One region of the Saccharopolyspora erythraea genome, then DNA from elsewhere that is predicted to be linked to it. Evidence: riboswitches for the same ligand, from Rfam matches in the RefSeq annotation. Region 1 holds a riboswitch; each other region holds the start of a gene.

Region 1 (4,754 bases):
CGTGCGCGTGCGGCACCGGGTTCGGGTGCAGCCCCGCGGCCACCAGCCCGGCGAAGTGGGCCATGTCGACCATCAGGTAGGCCCCGACCTCGTCGGCGATCTCGCGGAACCGTGCGAAGTCCAGCTGACGCGGGTAGGCCGACCAGCCCGCGATGATCATCCGCGGCTGGTGCTCGCGGGCCAGCCGGGCGACCTCGTCCATGTCGACGCGGTGGTCGTCGTCGCGGACGTGGTAGGGCACCACGTTGTAGAGCTTGCCGGAGAAGTTGATCCGCATCCCGTGCGTGAGGTGCCCGCCGTGGGCCAGGTCCAGGCCCATGATCGTGTCACCGGGCTTGAGCAGCGCGAACATCGCCGCGGCGTTGGCCTGCGCACCCGAGTGCGGCTGCACGTTGGCGAACGAGGCGCCGAACAGCTCCTTGACCCGGTCGATGGCCAGCTGCTCGACGACATCGACGTGCTCGCAGCCACCGTAGTAGCGCTTGCCCGGATACCCCTCGGCGTACTTGTTGGTCAGAACCGACCCCTGCGCCTGCAACACCGCCTGCGGCGCGAAGTTCTCCGAAGCGATCATCTCCAGCGTCGTCTGCTGACGACCCAGCTCGGCACCCACCGCCGCAGCCACCTCGGGGTCCACGACGGAGAGCTCGCTGTTGAACTGTCCGGGTGTCGACATGTTTTGCCTCCTGTTGGATCTCGGCTTCGGTGGCTGGTCAGGCGTTGCGGCGGTAGAAGGGCAGTGCGACGACCTCTACCGGGACGGCCGTGCCGCGGATGTCGACCTGCAGGGCGGTGCCGGGCTCGGCGTGCTCCCGGTCGACGTAGGCCATCGCGATCGGGTGGCCCAGGGTCGGGGAGGGCGCGCCGCTGGTGACGACGCCGATCTCGGCTCCGCCGGCGTCGAGCACCCGGTAGCCGTGGCGGGGGGAGCGGCGCTGGTCGCACCGCAGGCCGACCAGGGTCCGCTCGGTGGGCTTCTCGGCGGCCGCGGCCAGCGGCGCCTTGCCCACGAAGTCGCCGGGCTTGTCGAGCTTGACGACCCGGCCGAGGTTGGCGTGGAACGGCGTCAGCTCCGCCGACAGCTCGTTGCCGTACAGCGGCATGCCCGCCTCAAGCCGCAGCGTGTCGCGGCAGGACAGCCCGGCCGGGCGCAGCCCGTGCTCGGCGCCGGAGTCGGCCAGCGCCTGCCACACGGCGGGGGCGTCGTCGGGGGAGGTGAACAGCTCGAAGCCGTCCTCGCCGGTGTAGCCGGTGCGGGCGAGCATGACGTCCGCGCCCGCGACCTCGCTGCGGTAGCCGGCGTAGTACTTGACCGTGCTCAGGTCCGTGCTGGTCAGCGGCGCGAGGATGTCCACCGCCTTCGGGCCCTGCACGGCGATGAGCGCGTAGTCGTCGGAGACGTCCTCGTGGCTCGCCTCGAACCGGGCGACCCGCTCGGCCAGCTCGGCCGAGACCACCGCGGCGTTGGCGGCGTTGGCCACCACCAGGTATTCCTGCTCGCCCAGCCGGTAGACGATCAGGTCGTCGAGGACGCCGCCCTCGGCGTTGCAGATCATGGTGTAGCGGGCCCGGCCGACGGTGATGGCCGACGCGTTGGCCACCAGCGCGTAGTCCAGGGCCTCTGGCGCCTGCGGACCGCTGATGCGGATTTCGCCCATGTGGGTCAGGTCGAACAGGCCGGCGGCGGTGCGCACCGCGTTGTGCTCGGCCGCGTCGCCCGAGTAGCGCAGCGGCATCCGCCAGCCGGCGAACTCGGTGAAGGTGGCGCCGAGCGCTTCGTGGATCTCGTGCAGGGGTGTCAGCCGGGGCGACGACATGGTGCGGAACTCCTCCTGGTGGGCGCCGGTCGGCAGTCGAGTGCCGGGCCGCTCACTTCGGCCTCAACCTTATCCGGGCCCGCTCGACTGCGACCCGCGCGGGCATGCGCTGGTCGGCGGTCTCCCCGGAGTCATTGGCCTGAGAGTTTCACCGCGCCGGAACGCGCGGCTTGCACCTTGGGCGAGAGGCGCTCGCGCGCCCCTGCTTTTCTCCGTGTTCAGCCTGGTGCCGCGCGGTGACTGGGCCTGAGAGTTTGGCGGGGAGTATTGCTCCTTCGGCGCCTCACCCCTGGTGAGGACTCTCCCGCACGACGTCGTCGGCTGCGGTTTTCGGTTGTCGTTCTGGCCGAGGACGCTACGTAGACGGGGTGTCCCAGTCAACCGGACGCCGGAGTGATCTCGGTGCCGGGAACGTTCTCGGCACCACCCTGACCCCGCGTCCGGCCCAGCTCTCGGACCGTCATGTGGCCCTGCTGATCGACCGCCATCTGGTCCAGCTCACGAGCCGTCTCGGCTACGCCGTCCGGCTCAGCCTTCCGTCCGGTCCCGCTCCCGCGGGCCGTCCGCGCCGACGAGGTCGTGGTACAGGCGGTGCAGCCCGTCGATGAGGGCCGCCAGGGCCAGCTCGAAGCTGTCGTTGTCGATCTCGGCGGCGTGCCCGCGCAGCAGGTGCGCGCGGTCCAGGTGCGGGAAGCGCTCGTCGTAGACCTCGGCGTCGTCGACGAACCCGGCCGAGAACGACCCCATCGCCGAGCCCACGACCAGGTACTTCGTCGACGCGCCGATCATTGTCGCGTAGCGCTGCGGCCATCCCGCCCTGGTCAGCCCGCCGTGCACGGCGTCGGCGCGGCGCAGCGCCGCCTCGCGCCGCGCGGGACCGTAGGCGATGTAGGGCACCAGGTTCGGGTGCGCGGTCAGAGCGGCGCGGTAGGAGCGGGCCCAGGTCCGGATGCCGGTCGGCCAGCCGGCCTCGAAACCGGAGACGTCGACCGAGGCGGTGACGTCGTCGGCGATCTCCTGGAGCAGCTGCTCCTTGGCGGGCACGTGGTTGTAGAGCGAGGACGCCTTGACCCCGAGCTCGTCGGCGAGCCCGCGCATCGACAGGCCCTCCAGTCCCCGCGCGTCGATGATCTCCAGCCCGGCCCGGCGGATCCGGTCGGCGGAAAGCAGGGGATTGCTGGGTCTGGGCACGGTCGGTCTCCAAGGGTCGCCTCTTGCGGCCGTCGCCGGGGCGGTCTTAGGCTGCCACAAAACTAACGTCGTTAGTTACGGCCCCGCCAGTCGGGGCGGGCGCCAGGCAGGCACCCCGTTCCCGGGAAAGGAAGCCCAGATGGTCGACTTCGCCCTCTCCGACACCGAACGCGACATCCGCGACTGGGTGCGCAACTTCGTGCAGCGGGAGCTGATGCCGCTGGAGCAGGAGGTCCTGCGTCGCGAACGCGCCGGTGAAGCGGGGCTGACCACGACCGAGCTCGGCGAGCTCCAGCAGAAGGCGAAGCAGGCCGGGTTCTGGGGCGTGCAGACGCCGGAGGAGTACGGCGGCATGGGCCTGTCGGCGGTCATGACGGCCCTGATCGAGGTCGAGCTCGGCCGCACCTTCGTGCCGTTCCGCTTCGGCGGCTACGCCGACAACATCCTCTACCACGCCAACGAGGAGCAGAAGCAGCGCTACCTGCTGCCGACCATCTCCGGCGAGCGCAAGTCCTGCTTCGCGATCACCGAGCCGGGTGCCGGGTCCGACGCCAGGAACATCCGCGCCACCGCCCACAAGGACGGCGACGAGTGGGTGATCAACGGCGAGAAGACGTTCATCACCGGCGGCATCGACGCCGACTTCGCGATGGTCTTCGCCGTCACCGACAAGGAGAAGGGCGCCGCGGGCGGGGTCACCTGCTTCCTGGTGGACCGCGACATGGGCTGGAAGTCCGAGCCGATCGCGATCATGGGCGAGCGGGAGCGCCAGCCCGCCGCGCTGGTGTTCGACGGCGTGCGGGTGCCCGACGCCAACATCCTCGGCGAGCGGGGAAAGGGCTTCGCGCTCGCGATGCAGTGGATCGGCCGGGGCCGCTACCTGCTGCCCGCGCGGGCGCTCGGCAACTGCGAGCGGCTGCTGGAGATGGGCATGGACTACGCCAGGTCCAGGGAGACCTTCGGCGAGCCGATCGCCGAGCGGCAGGCCATCCAGTGGATGATCGCCGACTCGGCGGTGGAGATCGAGGCGCTGCGCTGGCTGGTGCTGCAGGCCGCCTGGCAGGTCGACCAGGGCATGGACTCCCGGCACGCGCAGTCCATCGCCAAGCTCTACGGCGGGGTGCGGGCCAACGAGATCGTCGACCGGGTCATGCAGATCCACGGCGGCATGGGCTACACCAGGGAGCTGCCGGTCGAGCGCTGGTACCGGGACCTGCGGCTGCTGCGGATCTTCGAGGGCACCGACGAGATCCAGCGCCGCACCATCGCCCGCAACCTCCTCAAGGGCCACGCCTCGGTCAGCGGCGTGCTCGGCTGACCGCGCGCCCGCGTGGGGTGAGATGACCGGTTCGTGCCCGGGTGGGTGGATCGGTAGCGGCGTGGCGCACCCCGGTGGCGGTACCCTGGACACGACCTGATCCAGATCGCAGGAGCCGTGATGTCGCTGTTCAAGAAGGTGGCCGACTTCGCCAAGAGCCCGCAGGGGCGCCAGGCGTTGAACCGGGCCAAGAAGTACGCCTCGGACCCGAAGAACAAGCACAAGATCGACCAGGTCAAGAACAAGTTGTTCGGCGGCGGCAAGGGCCACCACTGACCTGAGGTCGCACCCAGACGGCCGGTGGTCCCGGAGCCCAGCGTTCCGGGGCCGCCGGCCGTCACGCTTCCGGGCTACCGGTCGGGTTGCCGTGGCGGCGAAAGCGTGTGGGATGGTGCGCGGAACAACCGTCCCGACGACGTCCGGAGGCA
Region 2 (4,754 bases), 2.7 Mb from region 1:
TTCGCGCCGTCGACGTAGACCTGCCCGCCCGCGTCGTGCACCAGCCCGCAGACCTGCTGCACGGTGTCCTCGTAGACGCCGTGCGTGGACGGGTAGGTGATCATGATCGCGGCAAGGTCGTCCTTGTGCTCCTCGACGACCTCGCGCAGGTGGTCCATCTCGATGTTGCCCTGGTCGTCGCAGCGCACCACGACGACGCGCAGACCGGCCATGATGGCGCTCGCGGCGTTGGTGCCGTGCGCGCTGGCCGGGATGAGGCAGACGTCCCGCTCGGCCTCACCACGGCTGTGGTGGTAGGCGCGGATGGCGAGCAGACCGGCGAACTCGCCCTGGCTGCCGGCGTTGGGCTGCAGGCTCACCGCGTCGTAGCCGGTGATCTCGGCCAGCCAGCCCTCCAGGTCGGAGACGATCCTGAGCAGCCCCTCGGCGTCCTGCGCGGGCGCGAACGGGTGCAGCCCGGAGAACTCCGGCCAGGTGATCGACTCCATCTCGGCGGTCGCGTTGAGCTTCATCGTGCACGAGCCCAGCGGGATCATGCTGCGGTCCAGCGCGACGTCCTTGTCCGAGAGCTCGCGCAGGTAGCGCAGCAGGGAGGTCTCCGAGCGGTGGGTGTGGAACACCGGGTGCGTGAGGTACTCCGAGGTGCGCAGGAGACCGGTGGGCAGCGCGTCCGGGGTCTCGGCGTCGAGCTCCTCGACATCGGGCTGCTCGGGGAGCCCGAACGCCTTCCACACCGTGGCCAGCCGGGCGCGGGTGGTGGTCTCGTCGCAGCTCACGCCGACGTGGTCGCCGTCCACGCGGCGCAGGTTCACGCCCTCCCGGCGGGCGGCGGACACGACGTCGTCGGCCTTGCCGGGCACTCGAGCGACGAGCGTGTCGAAAAACTCCCGGTGCACGACCTCGACGCCGCCGCGGCGCAGCCGCTCGGCCAGCACGGCGGCCATCCGGTGCGCCCTGGTCGCGATCGCCTTCAACCCGGCCGGACCGTGGTACACCGCGTACATCGACGCCACGACCGCCAGCAGGACCTGCGCGGTGCAGATGTTGCTGGTGGCCTTCTCGCGGCGGATGTGCTGCTCGCGGGTCTGCAGCGCCAGCCGGTAGGCCTGGTTGCCGTCGCTGTCGACGCTGACGCCCACCAGCCGGCCCGGCAGCTGGCGCTCGATGCCCTTGCGGACCGCCATGTAGCCGGCGTGCGGGCCGCCGAAGCCCATCGGCACGCCGAAGCGCTGGGTGGTGCCGACGACGACGTCCGCGCCGATCTCACCGGGCGCGCGTAGCAGCGTCAGCGCGAGCAGGTCGGCGGACACCACCGCCATCGCCCCGCGCTCGTGGACCTCGGCGACGACCGCCTCCTGGTCGCGCAGCGCGCCGGAGGCGCCCGGGTAGGCCAGCAGGGCGCCGAAGAACTCACCCTCGGGCAGGCCGGAGGCTCCCTCGGACAGGTCGGCCACCACGACCTCGATGCCCAGCGGCTCGGCGCGGGTGCGCAGCACCTCCAGCGTCTGGGGCATGGTGTCGGCGTCGACGACGAACCGCGGCGACTTCGACCGCCCGGCCCTCCGGACCAGGGTCATGCCCTCGGCGGCCGCGGTCGCCTCGTCCAGCATCGAGGCGTTGGCCACCGGCACACCGGTCAGGTCGGCGACCATCGTCTGGAAGTTCAGCAGCGCCTCCAGGCGCCCCTGCGAGATCTCCGGCTGGTACGGGGTGTAGGCGGTGTACCAGGCGGGGCTCTCCAGCACGTTGCGCAGGATCACCGGCGGGGTCACGGTGCCGTAGTAGCCCAGGCCGATCATCTCGGCATGCGGGCGGCACCGCCCGGCCAGCTCACGCAGCTCGGCCAGGGCCTGCGCCTCGGTCGCGGGCTCGGGCAGCGCCAGGTGCAGGTCGCGCTCGCGGATGCCCTCCGGGACCGCGCTCTGGCCCAGCTCCTCCAGCGAGCCGACCCCGATCACGTCCAGCATGCGGGCCAGCTCGGCGGGAGCGGGACCCACGTGGCGGTCGGCGAACGGGGTGCCGTGCTCCAGTGCGGCGAGCGGGATGCGGTCATGGGTCACGTCGGTCATCGCCAAACCTCGATTTTTCGCGGCGGACACAGGGCTCGGCAGCACGGCGGGTGCTGCCCTCCCCCTCTGTCAATGTCCGCTGCGCGAACGCCTGAGAGCTTCACCCGGATCGCACCGGGCTTGCACCGTCGGCGGGGTCACCACTGCCGTGACGACCCGCTTTCCAGAGGTATCTCGCCCGCGCGGTCCGGTTGGCCTGAGAGGTTGTCGGGGAGTGGTTGCTCCTTCGGCGCCGCACCGGTGCTCTGACCGGCGCGGACTCTCCCGCGCGGGGTCTGCGATGCCGCGTAGCCTACCTGATCTGGAGGCGCGGGAGGACCCTCGCACCGCGCCCGGCCGGCCACGCACCGCATCCATCCGGCCCATCCGGCTCAGCCGGGTGTCAGCCGGTCTGGCGGTCCCGGCGGCGGCGCGCCAGCTCGTCGGTCACGGATGCGGTGACCTCCACACCGTCGGCGCGCTCCGCGGGGAACTCGTGGATGGTTCCGCTGATTTCGCGCATCGCGCCGCTGACGGCGATGCCGAAAACCCCCTGGCCGCCCTGCAGCAGGTCGACCACCTCCTCGGCGGAGGTGCACTCGTAGACGGTCGTGCCGTCGCTGAACAGCGTGATCCTGGCGAGGTCCTGCACGCCCCGGTGGCGGAGGTGGTCCACGGCGACGCGGATGTTGTGCAGCGAAACACCGGTGTCCAGCAGTCGCTTGACCACCTTGAGCACCAGGATGTCCTTGAACGAGTACAGCCGCTGGGAGCCCGAGCCCGCCGCACCTCTTATGGACGGCCCCACCAGCTTGGTGCGCGCCCAGTAGTCGAGCTGGCGGTAGGTGATGCCCGCGATCTGGCAGGCTGCGGGGCCGCGGTAGCCGACGAGCTCGTCCGGTACCGAGGCGTCCGGGAACAGCTCACCCTGCTCCGCGGCAGCATCCCGGTTGGGTGCCTCCTCGACCACGCCTGCCTCCCCTCGTCCGGCATGATGCCGACCGACCGCCAAGGCCCTGGACCGTGCGTGACTCAGGGCTGCGAACGCCCGCCGCCGCACGAGCAGGTCGCACGGGAATCACAAGCGGGCAATTCGCGTGTCTTCGACGGTAAGCCCGCCCAGGGGGGAGGTCAACGCGACGCGCGGGGAGACGACGAGGCCCCCGGCGCGACCGCGCGCCGGGGGCCCGTCCAAGCCCGCAACGGGCGCCGGCTCAGGTGTCGGCGCCGCGGAAGTCCTCCGGCGAGACCGAGTCCAGGAACTCCCGGAACTTCTCGACCTCGTCCTCCTGTTCGTCCGGGATGATCAGCCCGGCCTCGTCCAGCACCGACTCGTCGGCGTGGATCGGCACACCCACCCGCAGCGCCAGCGCGACCGAGTCGCTCGGCCTGGCCGAGACCCGCACGTCACCGTCGAAGACGAGCTCCGCGTAGAACGTGCCCTCCTGCAGGTCGGTGATGCGGACCTGCTCCAGGTCCCGCCCCAGCGCCCCGATGACGTCCTTGAGCAGGTCGTGGGTCAGGGGTCTGGCGGGGCGCACGCCCTGCTGCTCCAACGCGATTGCGGTCGCCTCCACCGAGCCGATCCAGATCGGCAGGTAGCGCTCGCCCTCGGTCTCGCGCAGCAACAGGATCGGCTGGTTGGCTGGTAGTTCCACTCGCACGCCGACGACGCGCATCTCGCTGCTCATCGTCAAATCGCCTCCTCCAGCGCGCCGGGGCGTGACGTCCTCGTCGAGGATCTCGCACCGGCGTCTCCGACGCTACCCGCGATACGGCGGACACGCCCATCCCTCGGCTGTCGATCAGCCACCGTTTTCCGCGGCCTGGCGCGCTCGGCAGGCCGAGAACCGATACCTGAGCTCACCATTGAGCAACACTCAGCACGATACACCGCCGACCGGTCCCGTAGGGGCGGTCGGAAGACCCCGAAACTCAACTGCAAACACGTGATTCGCCTGGGGTCCCGGTGCATCCGCGGGCGGTTCCGGCCGGGTCGCCGCGCGGGTGCGCGCAGTACCGCGAACGACCGGGGCGGCGCCGGTTGCTCGGCGCCGCCCCGATGCCCGCTCCTCATGCCGCCTAGCGGCCTTGTCCCCCGTCGATCGGGCCGGTCAAAAAGACCAACCGGAACTTCCCGATCTGCACCTCGTCGCCGTTGGCGAGCACCGAGGTGTCCACCGGCTCGCGGTTGACGTAGGTGCCGTTGAGGCTGCCCACGTCGACGACCACGAAGTCGTTGCCCTCCCGGCGGAACTCGGCGTGCCGCCGCGAGACCGTGACGTCGTCCAGGAAGATGTCGCTGTCCGGATGGCGTCCGGCGCTGGTGGTGTCCCGGTCGAGCAGGAATCGCGAACCCGCGTTCGGGCCGCGCTTGACCACCAGCAGGGCGGCCCCCGCGGGCAGCGCGTCGACCCCGGACGCGGCAGGCTGCTCCGCGGGCGCGCTCTCGGTGCTTTCCGGCTCCGAGAGGAAGGGCCTGAAGACCGAGGTGGTCTCCGGTGACTGCTCCGGCGGAACGTCGCCGGAGCCGCTGTTGTGGCTCACCTGAGCTCTCCTCTACGCGGATAGATCGTGCGAAGTGTCTTCCAACGTACCGTGTCGTCAACGGCGAGTTGCGCGCGAGTCCCGACAAAGGCCGAGGACACCGCCGAGATCGACGATCAGTCCTGGTCGGTCAGCTGCTGGTAGGCGTTCTCGTCGAGC
Region 3 (4,754 bases), 2.8 Mb from region 1:
GGCCGGTCTCCCGCATCGTCTTGATCACCTTGTCCAACGACACGAAATGCGCACCATCACCCCGCAGCGCCATCCGCGCCGCCGTGATCGCCTTCACCGACGCCACCGCATTGCGCTCGATGCACGGAATCTGCACCAACCCGCCGATCGGGTCACACGTCAGACCCAGGTTGTGCTCCATCGCGATCTCCGCCGCGTTCTCCACCTGCGCGGGCGTACCGCCCAGCACCTCGGCCAGGCCCGCCGCAGCCATCGAACACGCCGACCCGACCTCGCCCTGGCAGCCCACCTCGGCGCCCGAAATCGACGCGTTCTCCTTGAACAGCACCCCGATCGCGCCCGCCGCCAGCAAGAACCGCACCACACCGTCCTCATCGGCACCCGGCACGAACCGCGTGTAGTAGTGCAGCACCGCGGGCACGATCCCCGCCGCGCCGTTGGTCGGCGCCGTGACCACCCGGCCACCCGCGGCGTTCTCCTCGTTGACCGCCAGTGCGAACAGCGTGACCCACTCCATCGGATCGTCGGCCGCCGTCAGGCTCGACGCCAACGCCGCCGCCCGGCGACGCACCCGCAACCCACCCGGCAGCTCACCGGTGTTGGCGCACCCGTTGGCCACGCACTCGGCCATCACGGCCCAGATGTGCAGCAACTCCTTGCGCACCGCGTCCTCACCGCGCCACGCCAGCTCGTTGGCCAGCATGACCCCGCTGATCGACAGCCCCGACTCCGCGGTGCGCGCCAGCAACCGCTCACCCGTGGTGAACGGCCACGCGACCTCGGTGGCATCCGGCTTGATCCGGTCCGCGCCCGTGGCCTCGTCGTCCACCACGAACCCGCCACCGACCGAATAGAACACCGACGACACCAGCTCGGCACCCGAGCCGTCCCACGCGGTGAACCGCATCCCGTTCGGATGCACCGGCAACGAGCGGCGGCGATGCATCACCAGATCACGATCCACCGAGAACGCGATCTCGCGCGCCCCGTCCAACCGCAACCGGCCCGTCTCACCGATCTCGGCCACCCGCGGCGCCACCGCCGCCGGGTCCACCGACTCCGGCGCATGGCCCTCCAGCCCCAGCAGCACCGCCTTCGGACTGCCATGACCATGCCCCGTGGCACCCAACGACCCGAACAACTCGGCCTTGACCCGGCACACCTCGGACAACCGTCCCGCGGCAGCCAACCGCGCAACGAACATCGCCGCCGCACGCATCGGTCCCACCGTGTGCGAGCTCGACGGTCCGATCCCCACCGAGAAAAGGTCGAAGACGCTGATCGCCATTGATCCGTCCTCCTAGCGCCGTCGTCCGGCTACTCCCCGGTCAGTTCGGCGTACTGCTCGGCGCTGAGCACCTCGCCGGTGCCTGTGGCGCGCACCTCCAGCAGCCAGCCCGCGCCGAACGGCTCGGCGTTGACCTGGGCAGGATCGTCCACCACGGACTCGTTGATCGCCACGACCTCGCCGGTGACCGGCGCGTAGAGGTCGCTGACCGACTTGGTCGACTCCAGCTCACCGCACGTCTGGCCGGCCTCGATCTGCTCGCCGACCGCGGGAAGCTGCACGTAGACGATGTCGCCGAGCGCCTCGGCGGCGTAGGGGGTGATGCCGATGCGGACCACGTCGTCGCGGTCCTCGATCCACTCGTGCTCGCGGGTGTAGCGCAGGTTGGCGGGAAGGGACATGCGGGAGGCTCCGTCGCTGTCGAGGGCATGGCGATGCCCGGGATGGTGTGCCTCCCCCTCTGTTGCGGAACCTGAGAGCTTCACCGCGCCGTCGCGGCTTGCACCGTGGGTGCGGCGTCGGAACGCACGCTTTCCAGAGTCGCCTCGCCCGGACGGTCATGGGTGCCTGAGAGTTTGCGGGGAGTCTTGCTCCTTCGGCGCCCTGTTCTGCTGCTCGCGCGGCAGCGCAGGGGCTCTCCCGCCCGGGGTCTGCGGCCGGTATGCGGTTGTGGGTGTACCGACACGAACCATAAACGGAGCTGCCGAGCTGTCAATGGCTCCCCCACGGCCGGGCGCCCCGCGTGCGCGGCCGACCACCCGCCGGCGAGCGTGTTTAGGCTGGGAAGACGCTGGGGCCCCAACGAGGAGGCTGGTGATGCTGGACATCCGGGCGGTGATCGAGCGGGTCGGGCCGACGCTGTTGCGAACCGTGATCCTGCCCGGTTCCACCGACTGCGTCGGCGACGTCGTGATCGCCGAACCCGACCAGCCGCTGACGGTCGCCGAAGGAGACCTGGTGCTCGGCGTGGCCGTGGGCGACCGCGACGCGGCCGTGCGCCTGACGCGCGAGTGCGGCGCGCAGGGTGCGGCCGCGGTCCTGCTCAAGCCGCCTCTTTGCGGGGACCCGGCCGTCCTCACCACCGCGGAGGACACCGGGCTCGCGCTGGTGGAGGTGCGGCCGGGCACGGCGTGGGCGCAGCTGGTGTGGCTGATCCGGGCCGCGCTGGCGGGCACGGCGGTGGAGGACACCGACACCCGAAGCCCCGGTCTGGGCGACCTGTTCAAGCTGGCCGACGCCGTGGCCGACGTGGTCGACGCCCCGGTGACCATCGAGGACGCGCACTCCCAGGTGCTGGCGTACTCGGCGCGCCAGGACCTGACCGACCCGGCCCGGGTGTCGACGATCATGGGCCGCAAGCAGCCCGACGACGTGCTCGCCAAGTTCCGCGCGCGCGGCACGTTCCGGCAGCTCAGCAAGGGCAGTTCGGCGATCTTCGTGCCCGGTCAGCAGGACGGCACGCTGCCCAGGCTGGTGGTGCCGATCCGGATGGGCGGCGAGCTGCTGGGGTCGATGTGGGCGGTGGTGCCCGGCGAGGTCTCCGTGGAGCGCTCGACGGCCTTCGCCGACACCGCCCCGCTGGTCGCGCTGCAACTGCTGCGCTGGCGGGCCGTCGCCGACGCGGAGCGGCAGCGCTCGGCCGACCAGGTGCGCCAGCTGCTGGAGGGCGGCGACCGCTGGCGGGTCGCCGCGAGCGAGCTGGGGGTCTCGCACGACCCGCACCGGGTGGCCGCGATCGAGGTCAGCACGTCGGCCGAGGAGGCTGAGGGGCACCGGCTGGCGATGTGGGAGTGGATCACCCGCGGCGTCGGTCGCAGGCCGCTGGTGACCGAGGTCGGCAACGTCCTCTACGCGCTCGTGCCCGACCGGCCGGGGGCTGGCGGCTGGCCGGTGCTGCGCGACGCGCTGACCGCGGCCGAAGGCCAGGCGAAACCGCTGGTGGCGGTGGGTACGGCGGTCGGCGTCGCGGACCTGCACCGGTCGCGGTCGGAGGCCGACGAGCTGCTCGCCCTGCTGCGCGCGGGGCAGGTGCCCGACCGGCTCGCGGTGTACGAGGACCTCTGGCACCTGCTGGTGCTCAACCGGATGGCGGGCACCGCCACCGACGCCGGGGTCGGCTCGCTGGGGCCGCTGCCGTTGTTGCGGGAGCACGACCGCTCGCAGGGCACCGAGTACCTGAACACGCTGCACGCCTGGCTGCGCCACCCCGGCGACCCGCGCACGGCCAGCCACGACCTGCGCGTGCACCCGAACACCTTCCGGTACCGGATGAAGCGGATCACCCAGCTCGTCGACGTCGACCTCGACGACCCCGACGTCCGGTCCGCCCTGCTCGTGCAGCTCCTCGCCGCGCGGTGGGCCCGCCAGCGCTAGCCACCCGCACGGGTGAAACCGGGGCGACGTCGTCCCGAACCCGCCCTCCATCGGCGAAGGAGCACCGCGCACTCGCGGTGCGAGCACGGACCGCGCATCCCGCACGAACCGTGATCGGCGGCAGGGCGCTGCGGAGCACCGTTGTGCCCGCGGCACAAACCCACCTGGGCAATCTCATCTGCGCGGAATGATGCGAGCCCGGCGACGGCGGCGGATCGTGATGCGCAACAGACCGAGAAAGGATTGCGCCGTGAAGATCGCAGTTCCGCGCGAGATCAAGAACAACGAGTACCGGGTCGCGATCACGCCGGCCGGCGTGCACGAATTCACCAGCCGCGGCCACGAGGTCTTCGTCGAGGCGCAGGCGGGTGCCGGGTCGTCCATCCCCGACGAGGACTACCTCGCCGCAGGCGCGAAGGTCCTGCCGACCGCCGACGAGGTGTGGGCCGAGGGCCAGCTCGTCCTCAAGGTCAAGGAGCCCATCGCCGAGGAGTACCCGCGGCTGCGCCGCGACCAGGTGCTGTTCACCTACCTGCACCTGGCGGCTTCCTCGGAGCTGACCGAGGCCATGCTCGCCTCCGGCGTCACCGGCATCGCCTACGAGACCGTGCAGAGCGGCAACGGCAGCCTGCCGCTGCTGGCGCCGATGAGCGAGGTCGCCGGGCGGCTGGCGCCGCAGATGGGCGCCTACGCGCTGATGCGCCCGAGCGGCGGCCGCGGCGTCCTGCCGGGCGGTGTGCCGGGTGTGCACCCGGCCCGCGTCGTGGTGATCGGCGGCGGTGTCGCCGGCCTGAACGCGGCCAGCGTCGCGCTGGGCATGGGTGCCGACGTGGAGCTGCTCGACACCAACGTCGACAAGCTGCGCGAGATCGACCGCGACTTCCGCGGCCAGATCCGCACCGTGGCGTCCAACCGCTACACGGTCGAGCAGGCCGTCCGCGCCGCCGATCTGGTGATCGGCGCGGTGCTGATCCCGGGTGCGAAGGCCCCGAAGCTGGTCTCCAACCACCTGGTCTCGGAGATGAAGCCGGGCAGCGTGCTGGTGGACATCGCCATCGACCAGGGCGGCTGCTTCGCCGACTCGCGTCCCACG

Evidence for each region. Region 1 has a riboswitch for glycine ahead of gcvT (glycine cleavage system aminomethyltransferase GcvT). Riboswitches for the same ligand answer to the same signal wherever they lie in the genome.
Region 2: another riboswitch for glycine. It lies ahead of gcvP (aminomethyl-transferring glycine dehydrogenase); the one in region 1 lies ahead of gcvT (glycine cleavage system aminomethyltransferase GcvT).
Region 3: another riboswitch for glycine. It lies ahead of gcvH (glycine cleavage system protein GcvH); the one in region 1 lies ahead of gcvT (glycine cleavage system aminomethyltransferase GcvT).

Annotation. Positions count from the first base shown of each region.
Region 1 covers NZ_CP054839.1:1,712,773-1,717,526, reverse strand. Annotated here, with positions in the region: gene glyA (serine hydroxymethyltransferase) at 1-676, opposite strand, end outside; gene gcvT (glycine cleavage system aminomethyltransferase GcvT) at 714-1,817, opposite strand; glycine riboswitch at 1,936-2,040, opposite strand; glycine riboswitch at 2,042-2,134, opposite strand; gene HUO13_RS07925 (TetR/AcrR family transcriptional regulator) at 2,346-3,008, opposite strand; gene HUO13_RS07920 (acyl-CoA dehydrogenase family protein) at 3,148-4,326, shown strand; gene HUO13_RS07915 (hypothetical protein) at 4,447-4,602, shown strand.
Region 2 covers NZ_CP054839.1:4,402,261-4,407,014, reverse strand. Annotated here, with positions in the region: gene gcvP (aminomethyl-transferring glycine dehydrogenase) at 1-2,069, opposite strand, end outside; glycine riboswitch at 2,243-2,346, opposite strand; gene HUO13_RS19730 (MerR family transcriptional regulator) at 2,452-3,018, opposite strand; gene HUO13_RS19725 (bifunctional nuclease family protein) at 3,263-3,739, opposite strand; gene garA (glycogen accumulation regulator GarA) at 4,131-4,595, opposite strand; gene gcvH (glycine cleavage system protein GcvH) at 4,712-4,754, opposite strand, start outside.
Region 3 covers NZ_CP054839.1:7,148,222-7,152,975, forward strand. Annotated here, with positions in the region: gene HUO13_RS31955 (L-serine ammonia-lyase) at 1-1,288, opposite strand, end outside; gene gcvH (glycine cleavage system protein GcvH) at 1,318-1,689, opposite strand; glycine riboswitch at 1,833-1,940, opposite strand; gene HUO13_RS31965 (PucR family transcriptional regulator) at 2,105-3,661, shown strand; gene ald (alanine dehydrogenase) at 3,912-4,754, shown strand, end outside.